DNA from 3 places in the Clostridioides sp. LIBA-7602 genome. Region 2 is predicted to be linked to each of the others. Evidence: riboswitches for the same ligand, from Rfam matches in the RefSeq annotation. Region 2 holds a riboswitch; each other region holds the start of a gene.
What was found. Region 2 has a riboswitch for FMN ahead of ACTG45_RS17965 (MFS transporter). Riboswitches for the same ligand answer to the same signal wherever they lie in the genome.

Region 1 (10,867 bases), 610 kb from region 2:
ATCTAAATATCTTATAGCCTTTATACATATTTCCTCTGTTTTATTATTAACAAATTGCAGACTTCTTCCATCTTGTTTGACAGCTTCCATACATATTTCATCTTTTTGTTTGTTTACATATTGCAGTGCCATACCATTTTGATTTACAGCTTCCATACACATCTTATCTGTTTGATTTTTTACATATTGTAATGCTTTATAGTTTTGCTTAATCGCTTCTATACATAGTTCTTCACTCTGTTCTCTAACATATGCAAGACACCTACCATCTTTTTTAATTGCTTCTAAACATATACTTCTTGTTTGAACCTCTAAAGCTTTTAGTATACTTACAACATCTATATTTGAAGAATATCTTATTGCTTTTATAATAAGCTTCTCTGTCTGGTTTCTTACATACTTAAGTGCATTACAATCCTTTTTTATAGCTTCAAGACATATATACTCTGTTTGTTCTTTTACATATTTTAGTGCTTTATAGTTATACCTTATTGCCTCTAAACATAATTCTTCTGTTTGCTTTTTTACATACTCTAGGGCTTTATAGTTTTGCCTTATCGCTAGAATACACATCCCATCAGTTTGATTTTTTATATTTTTTAATTCACGATAATCATACTTTACACTTTCCATATTTTCAATGTATTCATTTGTAATATACTTTAAAGGCATTTTCAACTCTTCGTTATCAACACTTATATGAATATTTTCCCAATTACTATTAAAATAATACCCTTTATCATCTAAAAATAATTTTTTCAATTTTTTAGATATACTCATCTATCTACACCCCTATCATTATTAAATTAGATATTATTAAAAAATTAAGCATAAATCTTTATTTATTTTTTATAATATCTTTATTTTTTATTTATTATGAATTCGCTCTGTGTATTATAGATACCTTTTTAGTATTTTAATAGTTAATCGTTTTAATTCTTCCTTTATTTTAAAAATTAAATTTGCCTAAATATTTCTTATTTTATATACAATTTTTGATAAATTAATAAAGCCATAATCTATTTAATATATCAATCACAATATAGGACCGAAGTTATAAATAAATTATGGCTATTCAATACATTTAATTTTAAAATTTTATATTTTCTTGTCTAATTATTTTTTTATTACATTTCCCATTTTTTTATAAAGTGGTAATGTTACTAAAGATATTATAACAGCCTTTAATACATTAAATGGAGCTATCATCCAAATTACAAAAGTAAATAAATCATGAACTTGAGGATTTATAGCTGAGCCTAGGCCTATTATAGCATCTAGTCCCATTAATTGCCCATAAAGTGGCAGCATTACAAAATAATTTACCAATGAACCAATTATAGTCATAGCTATTGTCCCTAATACAAATCCAATTACTACACCCTTTAAATCTTTACTTCTCTTATATGAATAACAAAGTATAAGTACATAAGAACCACCAATTAATATATTTGCAAATTCTCCTACTCCTCCAGTTGTTGTTGCTGTTATCATTTGTAGTATATTTTTTACTACAACTACACCAAATCCAACCAATGGTCCTAAAGACATACCACCAAATATTGCTGGGATATCTGATAAGTCAATTTTTAAGAAATCTGGAAAAATACCTGGTATTGGTGCTTGAATAAACATCAATAAATAAGATATTGCAGATAAAATTGACATAACCACCAAAGTTCTTGTTGAAATCATATTACCTCTTTTTACTGTATTTTGCATAACTACTTTCCTCCTAATCAATAGTTTATATTTTTTAGGAAAAACAAAAAACTCGAAGATCCTATCTTCGAGTTTTTATGGATATAGTTTAAACAAACTAAAATAAACTTATTTATATTCCATAAATATCTTCTCTCATCCAGACTTTACTGTCGGCTTTGGAATCTCACCAAATCAACCACCTAAGTAGTTCGCGGGCTATACCGCCGGTAGGGAATTTCGCCCTGCCCCGAAGATCTTCTTTGATTTTTTAATTTTCCTTACACTCTTATATTAGTTAATTTTTTAATAATTGTCAAGTTATTTTTTCTCATATACTACTTTGCCATTTATTATAGTGTAAAGTACATTACTTTGAATCTCTAGTGGAGAATTGTCCCAAATTACTATATCTGCATCTTTGCCAACCTCTATGGAGCCTACTTTGTCTCCTATTCCTAAAGCTGTAGCTGGATTTATTGTAATTGATTCTATTGCTTTTTCTTCTTTCATACCATGTTTAACTGCTATGCCTGCACATATTGGAAGATATTGAACTGGTATTACTGGATGGTCTGTCATTATACATACATCAAGACCTGCATTTGAAAGTATTCCAGCTGTACTAAATGTCAGATTTCTAAGTTCAAATTTAGACCTTTCTGACAAAGATGGACCTACTATCACAGGAAATCCTTCTTCTACTAATTCATCTACAATAAGATGGCCCTCTGTACAATGGTCTAATGTAAGTTTTAAGTTAAATTCTTTTGCAATTCTTATTGCTGTAAACATATCATCAGCTCTATGAGCATGTGCCTTGAAAGGAATTTCTCTTCTCAGCACAGGTATTAAACTTTCCATTTTTATGTCATATTCAGGCTTTTCACAGTCTTCATCATCATGACTTTCATATAAATCAATCTCTTCTAGATATTCTTCCGCCTTTTTTAAATTTTCTCTAAGCAAGGCTGCTATAGCCATCCTAGTTTGAGGAGATTTATCATCTTGACCATAGCAACTTTTTGGATTTTCTCCAAATGCTATTTTAGATGCAACTGGATTTTTTATTACCATTTTATCAATTCTTTTTCCATGTGTTTTTATAGCTATACATTGACCTCCCATAACATTTGCACTTCCAGGTGTTGTACAAACAGAAGTTATACCACCCTCAAAAGCTTCTTTAAATGTTCTATCCATTGGATTGATTCCATCTATAGGATTTAATTGTGGTGTTATTGGGTCAGTTTCTTCATTTCCATCTGCCCCTTCAAAACCTATCCCATCTTCCCATAGACCCAAATGAGTATGAGCATCTATAAATCCAGGGAACACAAGTTTATTACTTGCATCTATTATATCTGCATCTAATGGTGCTATTAAGTCTTCTCCTATTTCTATTATTTTTCCTTCATCTATAAGGATATCGCCTTTAATTATTCCATTTGTTATGGTGTTTATTTTACCATTTTTTATAAAAATCATTCATTTTCCTCCTGATTTTCAAGACTATCTTACTTCTTTTTAACATTGTTTTTTACAATATACTTTTTTAATTTTTGATACTCATACCTACTATAAGTTGTATTTACAAATATAGAATTCAAAATAACAATACATAAATTTGTTTATTTTTTCATTGATAAAGCTACTCTTTTTTTGTTTAAGTCAATTCCAATAACTTTTACATCAACTATATCTCCTACTGTAACAATACTCATAGGGTCTTTTACAAAGCTATTACTCATTTCTGATTTATGAACTAACCCATCATTTTTTATTCCAATATCTACAAATGCACCAAAATCTACAACATTTCTAATTGTACCTTTTAAAGACATGCCTTCTTGTATATCTTCAATTTTTAAGACATCAGTTCTAAGAATAGGTTTTATTCCTTCTTCTCTTGGGTCTCTTCCTGGCTTTTTAATTTCAGCTATAATATCTCTTAAAGTAACTTGACCTACTTCTAGCTTTTCACTTAATTCTTTTAGACCAATCTCTTTTATTTTCTCATCTATTTCTTCTATATTTTTATTTTTTATATCATCTAGAGAATACCCTATTATCTCAATCATTTTTTTACATATATCGTAACTTTCAGGATGCACACCTGTATTATCTAGTGGGTTTTTACCATCTAAGATTCTCATAAATCCAGCACATTGAGTGAATGCTTGAGGTCCAAGTCGTTTTACTTTTTTCAGTTGTACTCTCGATGTAAAATCTCCATTTTCTTCTCTATATGCTATTATGTTTTTTGCAATAGCTTTACTTATTCCTGCAATATGTTCTAATAGAGAGTATGATGCTGTATTTAAATCTACTCCAACACTATTTACAGAATCTTCAACAACACCATCTAATACTTCTTCTAGTCTTTTTTTATTTAAATCATGCTGATATTGACCTACACCAATACTTTTAGGGTCTATTTTTACAAGCTCTGCTAATGGGTCTTGTAATCTTCTAGCTATAGATATAGCTCCTCTTATTGATACATTTATATCTGGATGTTCTTCATTTGCAAGTTCAGATGCTGAATAGACAGAGGCTCCAGCCTCACTAACTATAACATATTGTACTTCCCTATCTATCTCTTTTATCATTTCTGATACAAAAGTTTCTGATTCTCTAGATGCAGTACCATTACCTATTGAAATTATATCTATATCGTATTTTTCAATCAATCCTTTTAAAACTTTCTTTGCCCCTTCCACATCATTTTGAGGGTCTGTTGGGTATACTGTTGTATAATCTAATAGTTTACCATTTTTATCTACTATAGCTATTTTACATCCTGTTCTAAATGCAGGGTCAAATCCCATAACTACTTTGTCTTTAACTGGTGGTTGAAGCAATAAACTTTTAACATTTTTTCCAAATACACTTATAGCTCTTTCTTGAGCTATTTCTGTTAAATGATTTCTTATTTCTCTTTCTATTGATGGAAAAATTAATCTTTTATAAGAATCTTCTATTGAGCTTACGATTTCTTCCTTATTTTTGAAATTTTTATCATTTACATATTCATTTATTATGTAATTTAAAACTTTATCATTATTTATTTCTAACTTAACTTTTAAGAAGTTCTCTTTTTCTCCTCGATTTATTGCCAAGACTCTATGTGGAGCCATGCTCTTTACTGCTTCATTATAATCATAATACATATCATAAACTGATTTCTCATCAGTAGAGCTTTTGCTAACTATCATGCCTTCTCTTAATGCTAATTCTCTTATATATTTTCTAATCTTAGCATCATCTGAAACTAATTCTGCAATTATATCTCTAGCTCCTTTTAATGCATCTTCAACAGAAAGAACTTCTTTCTCCTCATCTATATAATTCTTTGCTTCTACTTCTATACTATCTAGATTATTCTCTAGTATTGACAATGCTAAATTTTCTAATCCCTTTTCTTTAGCTATTGTTGCTCTAGTTCTTTTCTTTTGTTTATATGGAGCATAGATATCTTCTACTTCTTGTAATGTCTTTGCTTTTTCTATATTTTTTGTTATTTCATCTGTTAACTTGCCTTGCTCATCTATTAGTCTAACTACATCATCTTTTCTACTTTGAAGGTTTCTTAAGTACATCAATTTTTCATGAAATTCTCTTAGTGTAACATCACTCATCTCACCAGTCATTTCTTTTCTGTACCTAGCTATAAATGGTATTGTATTACCCTCATCAATAAGTTTTAATGTATTATTTATTTGCTCATCTCTAAGATTAAATTCTTTTTTTAAGATTTGATTTATATCCAATTTTTTCACTCCTAATGTTAGTTTTTTCATAAGTATAATAAACAGAACGAAGGCTGAGGGTTGTCGTCCTCAGCCTAAGTGCTGTAAGTGCATAGTAAGCACTAACCTTCTTATACATATATCTTAATTACAGTGCATATTTATTAAACTGTTTTATTCATTTTTAAGTATTCATTAATAAATAGGTCTATATTTCCATTCATTACACTGTCTACATTTCCAAACTCAGCATTTGTTCTATGGTCTTTAACCAATTTATATGGCTGAAAAACATACGACCTAATTTGACTACCCCATGTTATTTGTGAATATTTTCCTTGTATATCTTCTATTTTTTCCTTTTGTTCCAATTCTTTTAGTTCTATCAGTTTTGCCATCAAAAATCTCATAGCTCTATCTTTATTTAGATGCTGAGACCTCTCATTTTGACACTGAACTACTACACCTGTAGGAACATGTGTTATTCTAACTGCTGAATCAGTTGTATTTACATGCTGCCCCCCAGCTCCAGACGCTCTATATGTGTCTATCTTTAAATCTGATGGATTAATTTCTACTTCTATATTCTCATCTAACTCTGGTGTTACATCTATAGATGCAAATGAAGTATGTCTTTTTCCTGATGGGTCAAATGGAGATATTCTCACCAACCTATGAACCCCTTTTTCACTCTTTAAGTATCCATAAGCGTTTGTTCCTTCTACAAGGATTGTAGCTGTCTTTATCCCAGCTTCAGGGTCTGATATTATATCTAAAAGCTTAACTTTATAACCCTTTCCTTCTGACCATCTTATATACATTCTCAAAAGCATCTGAGCCCAATCTTGAGCATCCAAACCGCCAGTACCAGCGTTTATAGATAATATAGCATTATTTTTATCATACTCTCCACTTAGAAGAGTTTTTATTTTAATTTCAGATAATTTTTCCTCTATTGATTCTATGGACTTTTCTATATCCTTTTCTACAGAGTCATCCTCTTCCTCTAGACCTATTTCAATCAATACTTCTATATCTTCTAATAAATTTTTTAAACTTTCATATTCTTCTAGTGTCTCTTTTAAAGATTTATTTTCTTGAAGTACTCTTTGAGCGAATTCATTATCGTTCCAAAAGTCTTGTTTGTTCATCTTTTCTTCATTAATTTGTATTTTTTCCATCAATGAAGCTATGTCAAAGAGAAACCCTCAATTCTTCTAAATTTGAAGCTATCTGCTCCACACTATGTCTATACTCTTGTATCTTTAACATTTAATCCTCCAAGATTATCTACCACAACAGTTTTTATATTTTTTACCACTTCCACAAGGACATAAGTCATTTCTTCCAACTTTTTCATCTTTTTTAACCGTTTTGCTTGTTGGAAGCGTTCCATCTGATGGCGAAGATAGATTCTCAACATCTACAACTGCTTTTCTTTCAACTGGAGTTTCTATTGTTATATTAAATAAATATCTTACAGTATCTTCTTTGATATGTTTATTCATTTCATCAAACATGTCAAAACCTTCCATTTTATAAGCAATAACCGGGTCTTGCTGACCTACAGCACGAAGCCCGATACCTTGACGTAATTGGTCCATAGCATCTATATGGTCTATCCAATGGTTATCAACAGCTTGAAGTAAGATTACTCTCTCAACCTCTCTCATTCTTTCATAGCCTACTTGTTCTTCTTTTGAAGTGTATATCTTCATAGCTATTTCATAAACTTTCTCTGTTATTTCAACTGGATTAAGCTTTTCTATTTCTGGTATTTCTATGCTACCTTTTGGTAAGAACAGATTATACATATGCTCTTTAAATCCGTCTTCATCAAACCCTTTATCTTGTGTATAAAGAGTCACTGCCTCTTCGATTATAGAATGAGTCATTGATTGTATTTGTTCTTGTAAATCTTCACCCTCTAATACACGTTTTCTTTCTGCATATATTATTTCTCTTTGTTTATTCATAACATCATCATATTGAAGTACATGTTTTCTTATTCCAAAGTTTTTACCTTCGACTTTCTTTTGTGCTCCTTCAATAGATTTAGATAATATTCTATGTTCTATCGGCATATCTTCTTCAAGGCCTATTTTATCTACAATTCCAGATATCCTATCACTTCCAAACAATCTCATAAGGTCATCATCAAGACCTATATAAAATCTTGAACTACCTGGGTCACCTTGACGACCAGCACGACCTCTCAACTGGTTATCTATTCTTCGAGATTCATGTCTCTCTGTACCAATTATAGCAAGTCCACCTGCTTCTACAACTTGTTTTTGTTCTTCTTGTGTTTGTTGTTTAAACTTTTCAAATAGTTTTTCATACTCTGCTCTAGCTTCAAATAGAGTTTCATTCCCTTTTACAGGTATCCCTTCTATTGGAGTATCTACTCTGTTTACTATTTCCTCTTTAAATCCATTTCTTCTCATTTCTCTCTTAGTTAAGAAATCCGGGTTTCCACCTAGAACTATATCTGTACCACGACCAGCCATATTAGTAGCTATTGTAACAGCTCCAAGTCTACCAGCTTGTGCTATTATCTCTGCTTCTTTATCATGATGTTTAGCATTTAATACTTCATGTTTAATGCCTTTTTTCTTTAGTATTTGTGATAATAATTCTGACTTTTCTATTGATACTGTCCCTACAAGTATTGGCTGATTAACTTTATGTCTTTCAATTATCTCTTGTGCTACAGCATTGAATTTACCTATTTCACTTTTGTATACAGAATCTGGTAAATCTTCTCTTATCATAAGTTTATTGGTAGGTACTTGGAAAACATCCATTTTATAGATTGCTTTAAACTCTTCTTCTTCTGTTTTTGCTGTACCAGTCATACCAGAAAGTTTTTTATACATTCTAAAGTAGTTTTGGAATGTTACAGTAGCTAGTGTTTTAGATTCTCTTTGTATTTTAAGACCTTCTTTAGCTTCTATTGCTTGATGTAAACCTTCTGAATATCTTCTACCAAACATAAGTCTACCAGTAAACTCATCAACTATTACTATTTCTCCATCTTTAGCAACATAATCAACATCTTTCTTCATTATTACATGTGCTCTTAAAGCTTGATTTATATGATGATATAACTCTGTATGAGATATATCTGTTATGTTGTCAACGTTAAAATATACTTCTGCCTTTTGTATACCTGATGCTGTTAGAGATACCGCCTTATCTTTTTCTTCTAATTCGTAATCATCTGGTTTTAGAGTTAACACAAATGTATTTGCATCTGAATATAAGTGAGTTGATTTGTCGCCAGGTCCAGATATGATAAGTGGTGTTCTAGCTTCATCTATTAGTATAGAGTCAACCTCATCCACTATAGCATAATTTAATCCTCTTTGAACTCTTTGCTCTTTGTGTATTACCATATTGTCCTTTAAGTAGTCAAATCCGTACTCATTATTTGTACCATAAGTTATATCGCAATCATATTGCTCTTTTCTAACTTTTGGATTTTGACCATGCACAATAACGCCTACACTCATTCCTAAAAATTCATATATTTTTGCCATTTGGTCTCTATCACGTTTTGCAAGGTAATCATTTACTGTTACAACATGTACACCTTTTCCTGTAAGGGCATTCAAATAAACAGGAGCAGTTGCAACCAAAGTTTTACCTTCACCTGTTTTCATCTCGGCTATTCTTCCTTGATGTAACACTATACCTCCAACCATTTGGACTCTATAGTGTCTAAGTCCTAACACTCTCTTAGAAACTTCTCTAACTACTGCAAAAGCTTCTGGAAGTATATCATCTATACTTTCATTATTTGCTAATCTTTCTTTAAATATATTTGTCATATTTTTAAGTTCCGAGTCTGCCATAGATTCAAATTTAGGTTCTAATGAATCTATTATATCAACAGTTTTATTGAACTTTTTTAATTCTTTTTTATCTGCCATGTTGAATAAATTATCCATAAAGCTCATATTTTACATCTCTCCTCGTTCTTTATTGTACTATTATTCATTTTACCATAAAAACTATACTTTTAATATTAATTTAAAAAGCTATCGATAATTTATTTATCGATAGCTAATATGATTAAATCTAAATTGCTTTATTCATGTTCTATTATACCATATCCACCATTATGACGCTTATAAACTACTGCTATTTCATCTGAATCTATATTCTTGAACATGTAAAAATCATGTCCTATTAACTCCATCTGTAATACAGCTTCTTCTTCGCTCATTGGCTTAACACTAAATTTCTTACGTCTTTGAATTACTAATTCTTGATTTTCATCTTCATAGTCCACTTGATCATCAGCTAGATTTATTTCTGCATCTTGGAATCTTATACTCTTGTTGTCTTTATGTTTATCTTGTAATCTCTTTTTATATTTTTTTAATTGTTTACTTAATTTATCATATACAACATCTATAGCTGTGTATAAATTTTCCTGCATATCTTCTGCTCTAATTATAGGTCCATTTACAGTAGCTATTGTTACCTCTATTTTTTGTCTTGCTTTTTTAGCACTTACTGTAACTTTTACATCAGTGTCTGGATGAATGTAATTATCTAACTTACTTAGTTTGCTTTCGATTTTACTTTTTATTGCATCAGTTAATTCGATTTGTTTTCCAGATATAATTATGTTCATAAGTACATCTCCCTTCAATTATGCCAGTATAAGAAAATTTATACTTTAGTAATATATTCTACACGAACTCTCATAATCCTCTTTTTATTATTAACTTTTATGATTTTTTCTATTCAATTGATAGAATTATTTCTCATTTTTAGTTATCTTAATACTCATGTGGATTAATATTATCACAACTACCTGTGGATAATGTGGATAAAACTGTTAATAACTCTTGTTTTTGTTTATTTAAAGCTATTTTTACTACTATTTCTATCCACAAATATCTCCATTAATTGTTTATTAATATGTGAATTCATGTCATAAGTTGGTAATTTTAGGAAATTATATGTATTATATGCCGTTTATCTTTTATAAATTTTTTATAAATATAAACCCTCTAAAACCTCCATATCCTATTTTTTCTTTCATTATTAGTATTCAAGACTATATAAAAGTAATAAACCACTTACAACAATAATTTCATGCTTAATACCTATTATCATGCATATACCCAAATTATAATTAACTCACACTCTTTATTTAGGTTTAGTATTTTATGTTTATACTATCTTGAAATCATATTTACGAGCTTTTTAAGTTTTTGTCTATCTATATCTTCAAAAGGATTGTTATTTATTCTAATAGCTGTACCAAAATGAAAATTGCTTGCTTTAGTTGATTCTTTTATCTTCTCTATATTATTGAAATTAAGTCCCCCACCTAAAAGAATTTTTATATGATTAGAACCAAACATCATATTCTTTATTATTTGTATGTTATCAAC
Region 2 (10,867 bases):
TGTAAGGCTTTGTGCAAAGAAACTACTAAAAAATGCTGTTCCAAGAGCAAATGATAAATTACGAACAGTTGCAAGAAAGCTACCTCCATATCCCTGTTTTTGTGGAGGGACATCTGCAAGGATACTACTATTGTTTGGTGAACTAAAAGCACCTAGTCCAAGTCCAAAAATAACTAAACATGCAATTAGAAGGAACAATGGTGAATCTGCCTTTAAAAGTGCCATTCCAACAAGGGAAATAGTCATAAATGAAAAAGATGCTGTTAAAATATTCTTTGCACCATGTTTATCAGAAAGAGAACCTGCAATAGGAGCTATAAGTACCATAATAAGTGGATGTACAGTCATTACAGAACCAGCCATCATAGGAGATAAATTTTTTAATTGCTCTAAATAAAACGGAAGTAGGAAAGACACTGCCATTTGAGGAAAATAACAAGCTATTCCGATAATGTTACCTACAGTGAAATTTCTATTTTTAAATAGAGGTAAGTCAATAAAACTTTGTTCAAATTTTACTTCTCTTAATGCCAACAGTAAGAATATTATAAGTGATGCTATTCCTAGATACAATCTTGTATCTCCCTTTCCATTCATCGCAAGTAATATAAGTGTAGTACAAGTTGCAAATAGTAGAAGACCTGGAATATCAAAGCTATTATTTTGTTCATCTAAAACAGGTCTAGGAAGAAATTTAATTCCAAGAAAGACTGCTACAATACCAATAGGTATATTGATAATAAAAATAGAAGGCCATCCGAAATGTTCTAAAAGTATCCCTCCAATTACGGGACCACTCATATTTCCTATACCAACTACAGCTCCAGTGATTCCTATAGCCTTTCCTTTTTCATTTGCTGGAAATGCATTAGAAACTATGCCAAGTCCAGTTGCCATTAAAATACTTGCTCCAACTGCTTGAAATATTCTTGAGGAAATTAATGTTGATAAATTATGTGATATACTACACAGAAAAGAACCTATTGTGAATACAAAAAATCCTAACGTGTATAGTCGATTTGAGCCTACTTTATCACCGAGTTTTCCAAAAAATAACATAGTAGCTGTTACGACAAGCATATAAGCTGTTACAACCCACTGAATTTGTGACATGTTAATTTTAAAGTCAGTAGCGATTGTAGGATTTGCGATATTTAGTATACTTCCATCAAGAGTAGACATAAATACACCAATACAGATGATAATTAATACTATCCATTTTTGTTTCATGATAACACTCCAATCTTTTATATAATAGATTTTATAAGTACAGAATGGTTATAAAATAAACAACAAAAAAGCACCTACATCTTAGGTACCTCGAATGTGTTTAATTTCATGAATAAATACGGTAGTTGAAGGAGTTGTATAGATTACTCATGCAAAATTACATAAAGGTACTCATATACTATTTTCTTCTACCATCCAGATTTTACTGTCGGCTTTGGAATCTGACCAAATTATGCCATAAGGCTCGCGGGCTTTTACCGCCGATAGGGAATTTCACCCGTTTCTGAAGAAAAACAGATGTATTTTGTAATATTATTTTAACATAAAATTACAACGGAAACAATTGGATTTAAACAATACACAACTATATTACTGTATAAAGAGTGAAATTATATTCATACATAAAAGTATATAAAAGTTAAATCACATAGTATGGAAATCTACTATAATTAGATAAAATTAATTTGTTATTGGTATTGAATGATAAGTTTTAGATTTATCAAAAGCATAAAGCTGTAACAAAACTCGTATAATATTAATATCTTAATTAAGAGATATTGTAAATTATGAGGAGGCGCTAATATGGAAGGAAAGGTAAAGAAGGCATTTCCAGGTGGGAACACATCACAAGGCTCATATTCTTTTTTTGAATATATAATTCCTGAAAATGTAAAAAGAGTTTTTTGTTTAAAAGGTGGACCTGGAGTAGGAAAATCCTCACTTATGAAAAAAATTTATAAAGAATTTTTAAATAGAGGATATGATATCGAATTATATAACTGTCCTTCTGACCCAAGTTCATTGGACGGTGTGGTTATAAAGGAATTAGGCGTGGTACTTATGGATGCAACTGCTCCGCACACTATGGACCCAAAGCTACCAGGAGCTTTGGACGAGATAATTAATTTAGGTGATTACTGGAATACAGAAGAGTTAGAAAAAAACAGACAAGAAATATCAGGATACGATAAAGATATTAGTAATGCATTTAAAAGAGCATTTAAGTTTTTAAAAGCATCAGAACCAATCTTTAGAGATATAGAGGAAAAGTATTCTGACTGTATGGATTATGGTAAAGTGAATCTAGTTACAGAAGAACTTATTAAAAAATTGTTTGATGGAGTTGAGAGCACAGGGAATTTAAAAAAAGCAAAACATTTATTTGGTTCAGCCATAACTCCTGTAGGATGTTTAGATTATACAGAAAACATTTTAAAAGATGTAAATAAGGTGTATTATTTAGATGGAGAAATAGGAACTGGGAAAACTACACTATTAAATAAAGTGTATAAAAAAGCTATTGAAAAAGGTTTAAATGTAGAAGTTTATCATTATCCACTTATTCCTGAGAAAATTGAGACTGTATTATTAACTGACTTAGATATAGGTATAACTATAAGCACAACTTTTAAAGAAGAGGAGACAATTAATTTAAATCAATTTTTAAATAGGGAAAAATTACTTAAATATGAAGAAGACATTAAATTTGATGAAAAAGTTTTGGATGATTTAATTTGTTGGGCAGTGTTAAATCTTAAGAGAGCTAAGTCTAAGCATGATATTATAGAAAGTTACTATATTCCTAACATGAGATTCGATGAAGTTGGAAAGTTAAGAGACAAACTAGTTAAAAGAATTTTAAAATATGAGAAAAATGTATAAGAACATATATATTAAATTAGATATTAATTATAAAAGATGATTTTTAGTAAACTGGCGTAGCTTTGAAGCTATGCCAGTTTGCTGTTTTTGATACAATTAAGAAATAATTATTAATTAATAGAGATTGTTATATAAAAAATTAATATTCTAGAAATAATTTTACAAAAAATATCTTACTTAGCTACAATATCTTTAGTTTGAGTTAAGGTGTGATAATGGAATATCCTTTTTAAAGTTATGCTTTTATAATAATATTAAAAAAATATTTATTGAAAGTTCACGTATTTTGTAAATAAGATTTAAGGATATATACTTGATATTAGTAATTTAGTGATAGGAGTTCAATGTATGATATTATATACTAAAGATGAATTTTAATATATAACTTTGATATAATAAACATATGTAAATGTTAAATGGTTAATTAAATAAACTTATCATATAAAAATAAATTTGTAAGGAGCAATACAGTATGAAAAAACAATATGTGTTTATAATACTAGCAAGTACTATTTTAGGTATACTTGTTGGAACCATATTTAGAGATTATAGTAATGAACAAACAGTTTATACAAGTAAAGATAAGTCAATAAGAAAAGAAATAAAATTGACAAGAAAGTCTATAAAGGAATTAACAAAAGAAAAAGACAAGTTAGATGAAGAAATTAATTCAATGAAAAAAAATCAAAAAAATTCTGAAAAAATCTCAGAAATAGAAACTCTTAGAGATAGCCTATCATATTCAGATGTGAAAGGTAGCGGAATAATATTAAATATAGACGCTATAGATGAAAAAACAGGGAATATAGCCAATAGTATAGACTATAATAAAATACTTGTAAAAGTCATAAATGAATTAAAAGTAAATGGAGGAAAATACATAGAAATAAATGGTCAAAGAATCAATCAGTATTCAGAAGTTGTACTTGCAGGAAGCCACATAAATATAAATGGAGTTCCTGTAGCACAACCTTATGAAATAAAATGCATTGGGGATAAAGATAAACTATCTAATTATGTAGATAAAGGCAGTAAATATTTAGATAGTATACAAACTACTTATCCAATGAAAGTAAGTATAAAAGCTGAAGAAAATATCTCTATGAAAAAAATGAATATACCTAATAAATTAAAGTATATAAAGGGTGATTAAGATTATATTAGAGGAAAGTAGTTTGCCAATGTTAATACCAGAAAAACTTGCAAAAAAATATAATGTATTTCCAGTAGAATTTCAAGATGATAATTTAGTAGTAGAAATAGAAGATGAAGATATATACGCTCTACAGGATTTAAGATTAGCTACAGGGAAAGAAATTATATTGAAAAAAGAGAAAAGAGAACTTATAAGTGAGAAAATTGATAAATATTACAATAACTTTGAACTTGATGAGGATTATGCAAAAAAACTATTTGAAAATCTTTTAGAAAAGGCTATGAAAGAAAATGCAAGTGATATACATATAGAACCATTTAAAGAGCATTTAATAGTGAGAATGAGGGTAGATGGAGAACTAAAAGAAGTATCAAAGTTTTTAATTGATATATATCCATCATTATCTACTGTCGTAAAATTAAAGGCCTCAATGGATATAACGGAAAAAAGACTTCCTCAAGATGGTAGAGTGGATGTAAAGTTAGGTGGGAACTTAATTGATATTAGGGTTTCATCAATACCAACTGTCTATGGTGAAAAAATTGTTTTAAGAATACTTAATAGAGATACTTTCTTAAAAGATAAGATAGAACTTGGATTTTCAGATGAAGCAATAAAATCTATAAATAATATAATAAATAAAAGAGCAGGGATATTATTAGTTACAGGCCCTACAGGTAGCGGAAAAACTACAACAGTATATTCCTTATTAAATGATTTAAAAGGCATAAATAAAAATATAATGACCATAGAAAATCCAGTAGAGTATAAGATGGATGGTATAAGTCAGATTCAAGTGAATTCAAAAGTAGGATTAAGTTTTGATGTGGGTCTTAGAGCGATATTAAGACAAGACCCAGATATAATAATGGTTGGAGAAATAAGAGATGCAGAAACAGCTAAAATAGCAGTAAGAGCAGCTATAACAGGTCATTTAGTTATAAGTACTTTACACACTAATGATGCAGTGTCTTCTATAGCTAGGTTATTAGAAATGCAAATACCACCATATCTTTTGAATGCATCTCTTATAGGTGTTATCTCTCAAAAATTGGTTAGAAAAGTTTGTAATCATTGCAGTCATGAGATTATGATAAAAGATAATTTTAGTGGAGATGTAAATACTAAAGTAGCTGTAGGTTGTGAGAGATGTAATGACAAAGGGTATTTTGGAAGGACGGCAATTTATGAAATATTAGAAGTCAATGATGATATAAAGACATGTATAAGAAATATGGATGATTCTAGTACTATAAAAGATGTTGCACAAAAAAATGGAATGATAACATTTGAAGATAGTTGTAAAAGATTAATAAATGAGAAAATTACTACATTAGAAGAATGTTTAGTAGTAAATGAAATGATTTAATTTAATTGTATAGTTAACTTTCATTTAAATAATTAGACTTCATTTAATCTACTTTAATTAAAGTATTTGAGTATAAATTATACTTAAGTGAGAAAAAGTTAAATGTATTAAATTAGAAAATATTAAGTTTATTTAATTATAATTAATATAATTTGGAAGGAATTATAGTACATGAGATTATCTAAAAGTATATTTTATAATTTAGAAAAGCTTTATTTAGTATTAAATAGAATTAGTGATAAAGAAGTTAGAGTAATTTGCAAAGAGATAGGTATATTATTAGAATCTGGTTGTGAGATTACGAAGATATTTGAAGTCATTGAGGGGCAGTCTAGTAAAAAGGTAAAAAATTTGCTTAACATAGTATCAAATCACATCCAAAAAGGTAATTCAATAGCAGAATCATTTCAGATAACAGGTACATTTTCTAAATTTTTTATAAGCATGATAAGAGCAGGAGAAACTAGTGGAAACCTAGATGTAATAATGAATGATTTATCTAATTATTATGATAAAGAACACAAATTAAAAATGAAAATAATAAATATTTCAATCTATCCAATAATACTTATAATATTATCTATCGTATCAATGATATTTATATTGGTATTTGTAATACCTAATTTTCAGGTGATTTTTACAAGTAATGGAATTGAACCACCTTTAATAACTAGAGTCTTAATAGTAATATCTGCAATAGTTACAAATAATCTAGGTTTTCTGATGCTCAGTTTTGTATTATTTTTAATAGTAACTATTTACTTTTTTATAACAAATGATAAAATAAAAAGATTGATTAATTCTCTGAAATTTAAGGTGCCTTTTATAAGAAGAATTAATCAGTTGGTAGCTACAACTAGATTTTCTAGAGCATTGTCTATCTTAATTAGTAGTGGAATACAAATTGTGGACGCTATAGAAATGTCAGCAAGTGTTGTAGATAATGAATTTATTTGTGAAAGACTAAAGATTTCTAATAATTATATAAAAAAGGGAAATGGTATAGGTAAGTCCTTAAATCTAGCAAATATTTTTCCTAAATTATTTATTTCAATGGCAAACACAGGAGAAGAAAGTGGAAAATTAGATAAAAGTTTAGATGTAATAAATAAATTTTATGAAAGTGAATTAAATAATAAAATAGAACAAATAATGAAATTTATAGAACCTATTTTAATTATTTTTATGGGATTAATTATTGGAATTTTTATTTTGGCGATGGTTATTCCAATGTTCGATGCAGTTACTAGTTTTTAGGATAAAAAATAAATTTTATTAGAGAAAACTTTTAAAAGGAGAGAATATTTAATTGATAAATAAAAAACGAAAAGGATTTACACTCGTTGAAATGATTGTAGTAGTAACAATTTTAGGTGCTATATCTAGTATAGCATTAGTTAAATACAGCAAGGTTCAAGAAAGTGCTAAGCTAAATGCAGATTATACAAATGCTGCAAATATAGTAACCGCAGCTAGTATGGCTATTAATGATGATGAAAATATAGCAGAATCTCTAAGTGTAGAGTCTTTAAAGGAAAAAGGATATTTAAATACTGTTCCAGTTCCTCAAAGTACATCAGGTAAATTTGAACTTGTTATAAATGATAGTGGTACAGATATAAGTGTAAATATAAATTCTAAACAATTCTATCCAAAGTAGTATTTATATCTATATATTTTAGAGTTTAATTAAAGGAGAGGATTATAATTAAAAAAATTTTAAATTTAGAGATAAATGATGATTATATAAGGATTGTATTTTTAAGAAAAAATCATAAAAAAATTTTTATAGATAAGTCAGTTACAAAAGAGATTAACTTTAATATAAAAAATGATAGTAATGAGGTTGTGAGGATTAGATACATAGAAGATGTAGTTAGACTTGTAAAAGAGGAGATAGCTAAATCAAAAATATCATATAAAAATGTATACTTTAATATTCAAATTCAAGATATAGTTATTAGGAATATTGAAGTTATAGATACTAAGAAAAAAAGAGACATATTAAATATGATTGAATTTGAAATAACACAATACATTCCGATAAATATAAATAACTATTCAATAAAATACAAAGTTATAAATTCTAGCCATGATAAATTGAATATACAAGTGATTCTTTTTCCAAAAAGTATTATTAAATTAATTAAGAGCATTTCAGAAAATCTAAACTTAAACCCAAAGGCTATAAATATAAATTTTGATATACTACAAAAACTCATAAACTTAGACTTGATAGAAGATTTTTTAGAAGAAGGAGTATTTATAGAGTGTAAAAAAAATCAGTTTATTATAAATCTAACAAGAGATAAAAAAATAGAAGAAACATACTTACTATCAAAAGAAATAAAATCTTATGAATCAGTAAAGAAGCTATTAAGTAGTTTTAAGTGCATTTATTACTATGGAATAGAAAATTATTTTGTTGAAGAATACTTTAAAGATACAGATAGGTATATTGAAATAAGTCCATTGAAATTAAAAGATAAAGTAAAAGTAGAAAATAATTATGATAGAGATTTAGAAGGTAGCAGTATAAATTATATAAGCAGTATAGGAATGATTATTTAAATGAAGCCTTGTAAAACTATAAATTTTCTCAATGGATTAAAAGAAACTAAATCATCTAATAAAGTATATAAACTAATAATAGTCTTAATTTTAATGTGTGTTATATTCAAATCGTTTATATATTTAAACTCTATAAGCGAACTTAAAAATTACATAAGTCAAAATACGTCAATAAAAGAATCAAAACAGGCTATACCAATGACTGAAGAGAATAGAGAGCAATTCTCTAAAATAAAATTTAACGAAATAAAAAAAATATATGAAACAGTTGGAATAAATAATATTACTAGAATAAAAATAGATAAAAATAAACTGGAAGTGGAAGGAGTATGTAATGATTTAGATGTTTTAAATAACCTAAGAAAAATAAAGTACATAAAATATTATCATATAGACAGCATTGTAAGAGATGGAGAATATTACAAATTTAAAATAAAAAGTTAGATGGGTGATTATTTTTGAGATTAAATAATAGAGAAAAAAATCTACTTAAAATATTGTTCATATTAATTATTATATTAGCAACTAATATAATATTAAGTCCACTAGAAAAAAACTTAACTAGTTTGAAGAAAGAAAAACAAAATTTAATAAACAAAATAAATAAGCGAGATAATTATCAAATAAAGGACAATAATTATAAAGATGATAAATATATAGAAAATGTTGAATTAAATGAAAATGAAGAATTGAAAAGTAATTTTAATAATTCATTTTTAGATAAAAAAACAAATAAAGATATGGTATTATTAGTAGAAAATGAACTGAGAGACATAGTGAACATAGAATATATTAATCAAGAGAGTGGTTTGGATAATAGCAATAAAAAACAAGTTAATTTAGAAATAAAAGTCAATGGTGAACTTGAAAATGTATTGAAACTTGAAGGTTTAATGAAGAATTTGAAGTTAAGTAATAAACTTGAAAAAGTAGAAATTAACAAATTAAAAACGAGTAATTTAGACGTCCAAAATATTTCTAATGGAGATAAACGAGGAAAAGACAATATTGTTGAATGTAAAATGACAATTAGAGTCACATAACAAAAAAGAATAGATAAAGTAAAAAACTATTATCAATTAATAAAATTTTATAGAGGAATTAGTTTTACGATAATTCATTTCTACAAGAGGGATTGTTAGTGATTTTATCGAAATCCTAATTAAAGTTAATATATTATACCAAAATATAAGTAAATTTAAGAGAATATTTACTTATACTATAGATTGATTAATAAAAAAATGGTATAATAACAAATTGTACTTTAATTTAATAATAAGGGAGTGGAAGTCATATTGTTAGGGAGAAATGAGCTATGCCCTTGTGGAAGTGGCAAAAAATACAAGAAATGTTGTTTAAATAAAGATATTGTTTCAGAAAGAGCATGCAGAAAAACTGAACTTTCACAAAAACAATATACAGATTTATATTCAAAGTTATATGATTATTCAAGACAGGATAGATTCAAAGACGAATGTGAAAAAGCTAAAGAAATGTTTTATATAATGCAAAATGATAGTGTAAATGAAAAATTTGAAAGATTTTTTAATACTTATTTAATACAAGACCACATAATGGAAAATAAAAAGGTCATGACTGTTGGGTTTCTTGAAGAAAATGGTGCAAACTTAAGCCAATCAGAAGTATCAATATTAAAAAGTTTGTTTGAATCATATGTAAGTATTTATGAAGTAAAAGAAGTTTCTTCTGGAAAAATAGTATTAAAAGATTGTCTAAGTGGGAATGAACTTTACACAGAAGATGTAAAACTTCTAAGAAGTTTTAAAAGCGGAAGTTGTATGATAGCTAGAATTATTGATATTGAAGGAACTAACATACTGATAGATGTAACTATAAGTATATCAAATGAAGTTAAAGACATAATTTTAAAAGATGTTATGAATTTATTTAATCAATATCAAGACTTATACAAAGATATGAAGACTTTCTTAATCTATCATACACATATACTATACAAGTATATACAACAGCTTTTAGACCCAAGTATAGCTGAATACTTAAAGAGAGAAAGAGATAAGAAGAAAACAAAAGTTAATTCAGAAAATGAATTAGCTGAAGTAGAGTGCAAAGTTTTAGATACTCTTAAAGAAAATGTAGAAAAAGAAAATATAGATGCCTGTATAGAGTTTTGGAATGAGTATAAGAAAAAACATGAAAATATAAAAGGAGCTGAAAATGGTTGGGCAGCTGCTGTTGAATATTATGTTAAGAAAGAAGCAGGACAACCTATAACTCAAGTACAAATATCAAAAAAATACGATATAAGTTCCAGTACGTTAGGAAAAAGATACAAAGATTTAAAAATATCTTAATTAATTATGAAAAGCTTTAAGTCATAGATAAAGAATATATAGTATAATATATGTATAATGTTGAGAAAGAGGTATTAATAATGAGTCTTAGTTTAGGAAATGCAATTGCTGTGTCAACGAACTTTATAAAATCTAATCCAGCAGTACCTGTGTACAATGGAGAAGAAATATATGCGGTTATTTATCATATAGAAATAGGATATAATAATGGTGTATCACCTGATACCAAACAATATATAATAATAGACTATAAAGAGTTCGATTTATCTATGGATAAAAAAAATGAACTAATAGAAATAGCAAAAGAATACTGTAAATCTAAAGGTATTATAGAAAATGAAAACCTTGAAATAAATCTTTTAGATAATGAAGAAGCAGAAAACTTCTTAGAAAAGGTATTTAATAACATGAAAGTTATAAGAGGCCTTATAACTAAAAGAGGATAAATAAATGGACTATGTAGGAATAGAAAATATAACACCTTATGAAAATGTATATGAATTTAGTGTGTATAAATATGATGATGAAATCACTTTAGGTAGTGAA
Region 3 (10,867 bases), 2.0 Mb from region 2:
ACTCCAGATATATCTAACATTTCTTCTTTATTAACTGGATAACTACTAGACATAGCCCTAAGTGTCCCATCTCCAAATACCATATATGGAGCTATTCTTTCTTCACTTGCAATTGAGTGTCTAAGCTCTCTTAATACACTATATAACTCATCTTCTACCTCTAATGATTTTGTAATCACAATTTCTTTAAATTCTACTTTCACTTGACCTTTTAAAACTTTCATAGACATATCATTCAATCTTATTGTTGGAAAACTTCCTCTATTTCCATTACCTAAAGTCTCAACCAAATCCAAGAAACCATGAGAAACCAATGTATTTATAAAGTTCTTTAAATCTTCACTTGAATAATCTCTCATAATATTATATGTAGATAAGGTGTTTAGTCCAAGTTGTAAAATCTTTTTATTTTTAGAACCTCTAAGTACATCTACAATAGTAGTAACGCCATAACTTCTTTTCATTCTAGCTACACATGAAATGACTTTTTGAGCATCTATAGTCTTATCTACTATTTCACCTTCTACTAAACAGTTACTACAATTATTACAATCTTCTATATAGTTTTCTCCAAAGTAATTCAATATTGTCCTTCTATAACATGAATTACTGTAAACCAAGTCAATCATATATTGAAGCTTCTTATGTTGAAACAATTTTCTTTCAGGATTCTCAACTCCAATATCGATTAAATATTTTTGTATATGTACATCTCCTGGAGAAAATAAAAGCACACATTCACTTTTTTCTCCATCTCTACCAGCTCTACCTATTTCTTGATAATAGTTTTCTATACTTTGGGGCATGTTGTAGTGTATAACCCATCTTATATTAGGTTTGTCAATACCCATTCCAAATGCGTTCGTTGCTATCATTATATCTACATCATCGTTTATAAAGTCTTCTTGATTTTTACTTCTTTCATTTTTAGATAAACCTGCATGATATTTTGACACAGATATATTTCTCTTAGATAATCCATTATGTATATTTTCAACTTCCTTTCTAGTTGCAACGTATATAATTCCAGACTCATTCTTATGATTTTTAATATAATCTAAAATATATTTATTTTTACTAGATGATTTTACTATATTTATTGATAAGTTATCTCTATCAAAACCTGTTATATAACAGTCTGGATTTTCTAAGCACAATAAATTTATTATATCAGCTCGTACCTCTTCTGAAGCTGTTGCTGTAAATGCTGTAATTATAGGTCTTTTAGGCAAATTCTTTATAAAATCGGAAATCCTTCTATAGCTCAACCTAAAATCATGTCCCCATTGAGATACACAATGCGCTTCATCTATTGCGATTTGACTTATGTTGTTATTATTTATTAGTTCAAGAAATTCCTGTGCATCTAATCTCTCTGGAGCTATATAGAGTATTTTATAATTATTTTTTCTAATGTTATTTAATATTTCATTGAATTCTTTGTTACTTAATGAACTATTTATAAAAGCTGCGTTAATTCCCATAGCCTTTAAAGCATCCACTTGGTCTTTCATAAGAGATATGAGTGGAGAAATTACTATTGTCATTCCATCTAATATCAACGCTGGAAGTTGATAACAGATGGATTTACCACCTCCAGTTGGCATTATAGCTAGTACATCTTTTTCGCTCAAAATAGAATTTATTATAGCTTCCTGACCTTTTCTAAAACTTGTATATCCATAGTATTTTGATAATATTTCTAAAGGTTTTTTATTCATATATTTCTCTCCTAATTTAAATTAATTAGACTTCTTTCCTGATTATGTTCAAATTTTTATTTTTATATTCACAATCGCATTATTCCAAAGTTTATAGACATTCTATATTATATATTAACATATTTTTTGAAAAAAATAGTTTGCAAAGTAAAATAATTTATGATACATTCTAAATATAAATTTAATACTTAATCTTCGGGGTAGGGTGAAATTCCCAATCGGCGGTACAGCCCGCGAGCCAAGGTAAAATTTGGTTGATTTGGTTAAATTCCAAAGCCGACAGTAAAGTCTGGATGGAAGAAGATATGTTTAATGAGTTTTTTTGTAGAGCAATTTTGTTGTACTCTTATTAAACATTTATTGTAGATTATTCTAAACCCTGAGTTAATTCTCAGGGTTTTTTGTTTAAAAATTATCTAATTAAACAGGAGGTGTACATATTTTGAATTTTGTAAATCAAAAAGAAAAAGACATTTATTATATGAAAAAAGCTATTGAATTGGCTAAAAAAGGAGAAGGTTTTACAAATCCAAACCCACTAGTTGGATGTGTAATTGTTAAAGATAGTGAGATAATAGGCAAAGGATATCATGAGAAATTTGGCTCTAATCATGCTGAAGTAAATGCTATAAACGATACTAAACAAAGCCTAAAAGACTCTACTCTTTATGTAAATTTAGAACCATGTTCTCATTATGGAAAAACACCTCCTTGTGTTGATAAAATTATTCAAAATAAGATTAAAAGAGTTGTCATATCTACACTAGACCCAAACCCGCTTGTTTGTGGTAATGGAGTAAAAAAATTAAAAGATAACAACATTGATGTTACTGTAGGAATATTAGAAGAAGAAGCAAGAGAATTAAATGAAATATTTTTTTATTACATAAAAAATAAAAGACCTCTTTGTATTGTAAAATCAGCAGTAAGTCTAGATGGTAAAATTGCTACAAAATCACTAGAATCAAAATGGATATCTAATGAGTCATCAAGGTACCTAACTCATAAATACAGAAATAAGTATCATAGTATAATGGTTGGCATAAACACAGTTTTAAATGATAATCCCTTACTAACTTGTAGACTTAATCAAGATGAAATATCTCACCCTACAAGAATAGTAATAGATACAAACCTAAAATTGCCAATTAATAGTAATTTGGTTGAGGATAAAACTAGTAAAACTATAGTTTTCACATGTTGTAAAGACAGTAAAAAATTATCAATATTAAGAGAAAATAATGTTGAAGTCATAATTTCTCCTCAGAAAAATAACTTAGTAGATTTGGAATTTGTAATGTATAAATTAGGAGAATTAAACATTGATTCTGTCCTAGTTGAGGGAGGCTCTACACTTAATGATAGTCTATTTAGAAATAAATTAGTTGATAAAGTCAAATTATTTTTATCCCCTAAAATTATAGGTGGTAAAGACGCACCTACATTCGTTTCTGGAGAAGGAGTAAATCATCTATCAGATTCAACACAATTAGTAATCAATAATGTAACTTTAATAGATGGAGATATTTTGATAGAATCTGATGTTTTAAATTAAATTTTATGAATATATGTATAAAGGAGGTCATAATGTTTACTGGCATAGTAGAAGAAGTTGGAATACTTAAAAGAATTACTTCCAATGGCAAAAGCGGACAAGTAACCATACTATCAAACAAAATATTAGATGGTACAAACCTTGGAGATAGTATTGCTGTAAATGGGGTTTGTCTAACTGTTTCAAACCTAGGAAAAAATGAGTTTACAGCAGATGTTATGATGGAGACAATTCGTTCTACAAATTTAGGTTCCTTAAATACAAATGACAAAGTAAACCTTGAAAGAGCTATGACCCTTTCCTCGAGATTTGGAGGTCATATAGTAACAGGCCACGTTGATTGTAAAGGTACTATTTGTAAGTTTGAAAAAGATGAAAATGCAGTTTTAGTAAGCATACGACCAGTTAAAAAACTTTTATCATCAATGATACTTAAAGGTTCTGTTGCCATTGATGGTGTAAGCTTAACTATATCATATTTAGATGATGAAATATTTAAAGTTTCTATTATACCTCATACTAAATTGAACACTACTCTCTTAACAAAAAATATTGGAGACTTTGTTAATTTAGAAAGTGATGTAATTGGAAAGTATGTTAATAGTTTTATGGTTAATAACTACAAGGAATTAAATTCCAATAGTATTAACTATAAATCAAATATAGATAAAGATTTTTTATTTAAAAATGGTTTTTAAAAATAATAAAGGAGTGAATTACATGTTTAATACTATTGAAGAAGCTATTAAGGATATAAAAAATGGGAAAATGGTAATCGTTGTTGATGATGAAGGTAGAGAAAATGAAGGAGATTTACTAATGGCAGCTGAGATGGCTACCCCTGAATCAATAAATTTTATGGCTACATATGGTAGAGGTTTAATTTGTCTACCTGCTACTGAAAAAAAATTTAAAAGTTTAAATATACCTCTTATGGTTAGAGAAAATACAGACACATTTCAAACAGCCTTTACTGTTACTATAGATGGTGCAGATACTCTAACTGGTATATCTGCATATGAGAGAGCTGAAACTGTAAAATTATTCTGTGATGAGAATTCTACAAGTAAAGATTTCAAAACTCCTGGTCACATTTTTCCTTTAATTGCAAAAACTGGTGGAGTTCTTGTCAGAGATGGGCATACAGAAGCTTCTCTAGACCTAGCTAGACTTGCAGGTTTTAAAGAAATTGGTCTTATTTGTGAAATAATGAAAGATGATGGTACAATGGCAAGAGTTGATGATTTAATGATTTTCAAAGAAAAACACAATTTGAAAATTATAACTATAAAAGACCTTATAGAATATCGTAAATTAAATGAAACTACTATAGAAAAGGTGTCTAGTGCTTTCCTTCCAACAAAATACGGTAATTTTGAAATCATAGGATATAAAGATACTTATTCAGACGAAGAACATATTGCACTTACTTATGGAGATATAAAGGAAGAAAATACTCTAGTTAGACTTCATTCCGAATGTTTAACAGGTGATGTGTTCCACTCTTTAAAATGTGATTGTGGATTGCAATTAGAATCTTCTATGAAGAAAATTGTAGAAAATGGAAATGGTGTTTTAATTTATATGAAACAAGAAGGTAGAGGTATTGGTCTTTTAAATAAAATTAAAGCTTATAAACTCCAAGAAGAAGGTTATGATACTGTGGAAGCAAATCTAATGCTTGGATTTGAAGAAGATATGAGAGATTTCTATATGGCTGCTCAAATATTAAAAAATTTAAATATAAAAAGCATAAGTCTTTTAAGTAATAATCCTGATAAAATAAATCAGTTAGAGAAATATGGAATAAAAATAGAAAATAGAGTCCCTATTAATGAAGAAATTAATGACTTTAACAAGTTATATCTAAAAACTAAAAAAGATAAAATGGGACATCTGTTGGATATTATATAGATAGTTATATAAAGATATTTTTCTACTAAGTAATTATTTGCAATTAATATTAAAAATATTTATAAATATAAATCTATAACATAAATAAAATTGGAGGAAATAAAAAATGATATATGAAGGAAAACTTATTGGAAAAGACTTAAAAATAGGAATAATAAATTCTCGTTTTAATGAATTTATAACATCAAAACTTTTATCAGGTGCTGAAGATTGCCTTTTGAGACACGATGTTTCTCCAGAAAATATAGAAATAGCTTGGGTACCTGGAGCTTTTGAAATTCCTCTTGTTGCTCAAAAAATGTCTAAAAGTGGTAAGTATGATGCTATAATTTGTTTAGGATGTGTTATAAGAGGAGCTACATCTCATTATGATTATGTATGTAGCGAAGTCTCTAAAGGGATAGCAAAAGTATCTTTAGATAATGAATTACCTGTTATATTTGGAATCGTAACTACAGAAAATATTGAACAGGCTATTGAAAGAGCAGGTACAAAAGCTGGAAATAAAGGTTATGATTGCGCTATGAGTGCATTGGAAATGGTAAATTTATTTAAATCTCTAGATTAAATAGTGTCATTAATTAAATGTTAAACCTGTATAAATAATATAAAATACTGAATACCAAAAGGACAAAATATCTTTGTTCTTTTGGTACTCAATAATTTCAAATATAATATATATCCAAGCTCTTACCTATTAAAGTATATAAAGCCGTATAATTTTAGATACTAACAATTCTATCTTTATGTGTTTTTTCAATATATAATTTTTTAAAATTATTTACAATACCATCTACCTGAACAATCTTACCAATATCTTCATAATTATTAGAAATTCCTATACTATTCACATATATTTTTAAATCAGAATATACACAATCATTATGTAAATTTTTAATAATATAAGATATATTCTTAACATCAAACTCATTGTAAGCAAAAAAATCTATTGATTCAGCTCCTCCACTTTTTACATACGAAATAGCAACTACTCTACTTGTAAATGATATTGAAATATAATCTTCCACACAATTACTTAAAAGGATATTTTGTTTAGAAAAAATTATTTTTCTACATCCTAACTGAATAAAAAATTCTTGTAATACTTTTATGTCTATACCTAATGCATCATCTGGAATTAATATGTACAAGGCTGATTTCTTAATAGAAACTTTTGTTTGTATATCTCTAATAAACTTTTCAGTTTCTCCTTCAAATAGATAATGATAAAAAGGCACATTTGGAATAGGTTGTATTGAAAATGATACACTCTCTTTTAAGCCATTATCTTTATTATAAAATACAAAACAATCACGGCATACTACAACAATATATTCCTTCTTACTGAACAATTTGCATCCCCCCTCAAAACCTCTAAAATATAAATTAATAATCAAGGTTACTTTAAAAATCTTAAAATAATTATAAATACGACTCTAAATATAAAATATCACAAAGATATATATATTACTATTAAAGCTATTGTTTTTATTTATAACACATATTAATAGTATACTAATTATCTATTTTATTATTTTTTTAATTTACCATACAATATAATTAAGAGTAAGCAACAATAAAATACTATGATTTAATAAGTACTTATTAAATATTTATGAGGAGAATAAATTATGAAAACATATTCAATAGAAGATTTAACACTAGATAAACGTAACCTTATAAAAAAATATTCTCTTACTTTAAATGAGAATTTAATTTGGGAGTTTAAACATGATAAATACCATACTATAAAATACTTCACACACAAGTTTGCAGTTAAAGAATCTGTACTGGCACTTTTGTTCAACATACACAAATTGTGCTATGCTAAAATAAAATACTTTGAGTCAAATTTTTCAAAATATGAACCTTATAAATACAGTTATCAAGATGGATTTGTTAAATGTGAAATATATGATATGAGTTTTATGTTGCATAAATATAGTAATATAATGATAGATTTAAGAAATTTACAAGAAATCAAAACTATAGAAGAGTTTAGAATGTTTTGTAATTACTTAGAAAGCTTTGAAGATGGTTTACAAGATTTAATTATATAGTAATTTTAGAAAAAATAAATTTCAGGATAAACTTTATAATAAATAAACTATTTTTAAAAGAAACTTTTAATAACACCTGAGTTATATAATAAAAAAATATTACTGGAATTAAAAATTCCAGTAATATAAACTAATTAAATATTATATTCATATAAATTATATAAACTCTAAACTCTCAAAATAGTTTCACAATTTTTTATCCTAAATGTTCCTCTGGCAATTCACTATGCCACTCTGATACATTTTCTAATCCTTCTATTTCATCTGCAATAAATACAGGGTCTTTTATTCCAGATTTTTTTTGTCTTGTATAGTCTTTTAAAGCAATGAATGCATACTTTCCTAAAAGCGATATTGCGATTAAGTTTATTATAGCCATCAATGCCATAAATAAGTCTGCTAGGTTCCAAACTACATCTACTTGAGTAAGAGAACCAAATAAAACCATACCTACAACGAAAACTCTAAATATATTAAGTTTAGTCTTACTTCCACTCATAAATTCCATATTTGACTCACCATAATAATAATTACCTACTATAGAACTAAATGCAAATAAGAATATACAAACTGCTATAAATATGTTCCCTATTGGCCCTATATGATGAGTTAAAGCTTCCTGAGCCAACTCAATTCCAGTTGCTCCACTACTAGCGTAATCTGAATACAATAATACCATGAATGCTGTACAACTACATATGATTATAGTATCAGTAAAAACACCTAAAGATTGAATTAGACCTTGTTTTACGGGATGAGTTACATGTGCTGTTGCAGCAGCATTAGGAGCACTACCCATACCTGCTTCATTAGAGAATAAACCTCTCTTCACTCCAGTCATTACAACTCCCATAAATGTACCAATTGCCATTCCTTTAAAATCAAACGCACTTTCTACTATTAGTGTTATAATTCTTGGTATCTCTGTTATATTCATTCCAACTATAGCTAAAGCAACCAATATATACAATCCTGCAAATACAGGAACTATTATCTCAGAAACTTTTGCAACTCTATGTACTCCACCAAAAATAACTATTGCAGTTAAAATCCCAAGACCTATTCCCATAGCCATTTTACTTACTCCAAATGCATTATTAAATGCAAGTGAAACAGTATTTGCTTGAACTGCGTTGAATACAAAACCATAACATATAGTTATAAGTATTGAAAATAAAACACCCATCCATTTCTTATTTAGACCTTGCTCCATATAATATGCTGGTCCACCTCTAAAAGCTTGACCATTTTTAACTTTGTAAATCTGAGCTAATGTACTCTCGACAAAACTTGAAGCAGAACCAATTAATGCTATAAGCCACATCCAAAATACAGCACCAGGACCACCTGCTACTACCGCAATTGCTATTCCAGCTATATTTCCAGTCCCAACTCTTGAAGATGTACTTATGCAAAAGGCTTGGAATGAAGATATTTTTCCTTCCTTTTTTGCATTTTTATTTGCTGTACCATCACCCAGAAGTCTAAACATTTCTATAAAATATCTGAATTGTACAAAATTTGTTTTAATAGTAAAGTAAATACCAATTACAACCAACATTATAATTAAGATATACGACCATAAGTAATTGTTCACAAATACTACTGCATTATTAATGCCTGTTAAAATACCATTTAAAAAATCCATTATATTAATTACCCCCTATTTAATTTTGTTTTCTTAATAAATCTTAAAATCAAAAAAATGAATAATTCCTTGTTAAAAATTCATTAATTTAATTATAATATTTATAAAATCAAATTACAAGGTTTGAAATGAATAATTTTTTTAATATATTGCAGTTTTATATTCAAAATCAAGTTTTTTTTATTACTTTTATAATATAGATATATTTAATATTTTATAATTACTATTAGATACAATAAATTCTATTTTTAAAGGTATATTTTTTTGTTTGTCGTTTAATATTATTAGTAGTGAGATTATTTTAAAATTTATTTAAATAGCAAAAATTTTCTTTAAATTCTGTCACTTTTCCAAAAACTTTGTTAAATAATATACTTTTAGACATCCATTGAAAAAACAATAAAAAAGTAATACTATATATAGTACTAGCATTAGACACAAAATAATACAAATGGAGGTACTTATATTATGGAATTTCAACAAATAATAGCTATATGTATATTTTTAATAGTTATGGCAGCTATTATTACAGAAAAAGTAAACCGCTCTGTAGCAGCTGTCGGTGGTGCACTATTAATGATAATATTCAATATACTTACACTTGATGAGGGATTGAGCCATATAGATTTCAACACTATTGGTGTATTAGTTGGTATGATGCTGTTTGTCGCTGTCGTCAAAAATTCAGGACTATTTGAATACATAGCTATCTGGACTGCAAAGAAAGCTAAAGGTGACCCGTGGAAGATAATGATTTGTTTTGCTATTATAACAGCTATTTTATCTGCTGTATTAGATAATGTTACCACTGTCTTACTTATTGGTCCAATGACTATAGTTATTACACAAATATTGGGACTTAATCCAGTTCCATTTTTAATAACACAAATTTTAGCTTCCAATATAGGAGGAACATCTACTCTTATAGGAGACCCTCCAAATATTATGATTGGTAGTGCCGCTAATCTTAGTTTTATGGATTTTGTAATAAATCTAGGTCCTGCTGTTATAGTAATACTTGCTATAACTATAGTATGCTTCAAATTTATTTATGGCAAAGAACTTACTGTAGATGAAAAAGCTAAGAATGCGATATTAAAACTCGATGAAAAAAAATCTGTCAAAGATAAACCCTTACTTATAAAAAGTCTTATATTAATAGCATTTATACTTTTTGGTTTTATGTTTCACAGTACAATCCACATAGACTCTTCTGTCGTTGCACTAGCAGGAGCATCTATAATGCTTCTTATAGGAAAACAAGATGTAGATGAAATTATGGCAGGTATTGAATGGTCTACAATTTTATTCTTTATGGGATTATTTGTAGTAGTTGGTGGATTAGTAGAAGTTGGCATAATAAACAAATTAGCTCAAGCGTTGATTGGACTTACAGAAGGACATCTTGTATTTACAATGTTATTAATATTATGGTTGTCAGCAATAGTTTCTTCTTTCTTAGATAATATTCCATTTGTTGCAACATTAATTCCACTTATTTTGACTATGCAAGCTGAAGGTATTGATGTCATGCCATTATGGTGGGCGACTTCACTTGGAGCTTGTCTTGGAGGAAATGGTACACTAATAGGAGCATCTGCTAATGTTGTATTAGCAGGTATAGGTAATAAACATGGGCATCCTATATCTTTTAAAGAGTATTTCAAGATAGGTTTTCCACTTATGATTATATCTATTATTATATCTACTGTTTATTTAATTATAAAATTTTAAAAAATATAGTATAATAATACTAAAGGGGATGTGTATATATGAATATTAATACTGTTCAAGGAGATTCAATTGAAGTTCTTTTAAGGCAACTTGGAGCAACAAAAATATCAAAAGTAAGTAGTACATTGTATTTTATCAAGTTTGATTTAGGAGACAATTGGGAAATATCTTATACTTATAATATTAATGCTAAAGATCAATATTTTTTACAAAGAATTGAACCATATCCTATTGG

Region 1: it holds a riboswitch for FMN, as region 2 does, so the genes downstream of both, ACTG45_RS01305 (ECF transporter S component) here and ACTG45_RS17965 (MFS transporter) in region 2, are expected to answer to the same signal.
Region 3: it holds a riboswitch for FMN, as region 2 does, so the genes downstream of both, ribD (bifunctional diaminohydroxyphosphoribosylaminopyrimidine deaminase/5-amino-6-(5-phosphoribosylamino)uracil reductase RibD) here and ACTG45_RS17965 (MFS transporter) in region 2, are expected to answer to the same signal.

Annotation. Positions count from the first base shown of each region.
Region 1 covers NZ_CP196991.1:194,587-205,453, reverse strand. The annotation lists gene ACTG45_RS01310 (DUF4116 domain-containing protein) at 1-780, opposite strand, end outside; gene ACTG45_RS01305 (ECF transporter S component) at 1,117-1,722, opposite strand; FMN riboswitch at 1,846-1,963, opposite strand; gene ACTG45_RS01300 (amidohydrolase) at 2,023-3,189, opposite strand; gene ACTG45_RS01295 (Tex family protein) at 3,333-5,474, opposite strand; one part of gene prfB (peptide chain release factor 2) at 5,618-6,649, opposite strand; one part of gene prfB (peptide chain release factor 2) at 6,651-6,725, opposite strand; gene secA (preprotein translocase subunit SecA) at 6,740-9,415, opposite strand; gene hpf (ribosome hibernation-promoting factor, HPF/YfiA family) at 9,547-10,098, opposite strand; gene ACTG45_RS01275 (copper homeostasis protein CutC) at 10,649-10,867, opposite strand, start outside.
Region 2 covers NZ_CP196991.1:3,856,880-3,867,746, reverse strand. The annotation lists gene ACTG45_RS17965 (MFS transporter) at 1-1,230, opposite strand, end outside; FMN riboswitch at 1,410-1,525, opposite strand; gene ACTG45_RS17960 (ATP-binding protein) at 1,813-2,892, shown strand; gene ACTG45_RS17955 (DUF881 domain-containing protein) at 3,365-4,045, shown strand; gene ACTG45_RS17950 (GspE/PulE family protein) at 4,038-5,417, shown strand; gene ACTG45_RS17945 (type II secretion system F family protein) at 5,589-6,674, shown strand; gene ACTG45_RS17940 (type II secretion system protein) at 6,727-7,077, shown strand; gene ACTG45_RS17935 (pilus assembly protein PilM) at 7,266-7,988, shown strand; gene ACTG45_RS17930 (hypothetical protein) at 7,989-8,432, shown strand; gene ACTG45_RS17925 (hypothetical protein) at 8,447-9,031, shown strand; gene ACTG45_RS17920 (YecA family protein) at 9,284-10,321, shown strand; gene ACTG45_RS17915 (hypothetical protein) at 10,402-10,767, shown strand; gene ACTG45_RS17910 (hypothetical protein) at 10,772-10,867, shown strand, end outside.
Region 3 covers NZ_CP196991.1:1,855,501-1,866,367, reverse strand. The annotation lists gene recQ (DNA helicase RecQ) at 1-1,721, opposite strand, end outside; FMN riboswitch at 1,909-2,030, shown strand; gene ribD (bifunctional diaminohydroxyphosphoribosylaminopyrimidine deaminase/5-amino-6-(5-phosphoribosylamino)uracil reductase RibD) at 2,164-3,276, shown strand; gene ACTG45_RS08890 (riboflavin synthase) at 3,309-3,974, shown strand; gene ACTG45_RS08885 (bifunctional 3,4-dihydroxy-2-butanone-4-phosphate synthase/GTP cyclohydrolase II) at 3,997-5,190, shown strand; gene ribH (6,7-dimethyl-8-ribityllumazine synthase) at 5,297-5,758, shown strand; gene ACTG45_RS08875 (hypothetical protein) at 5,913-6,542, opposite strand; gene ACTG45_RS08870 (hypothetical protein) at 6,822-7,250, shown strand; gene ACTG45_RS08865 (alanine/glycine:cation symporter family protein) at 7,447-8,898, opposite strand; gene ACTG45_RS08860 (ArsB/NhaD family transporter) at 9,367-10,632, shown strand; gene ACTG45_RS08855 (hypothetical protein) at 10,671-10,867, shown strand, end outside.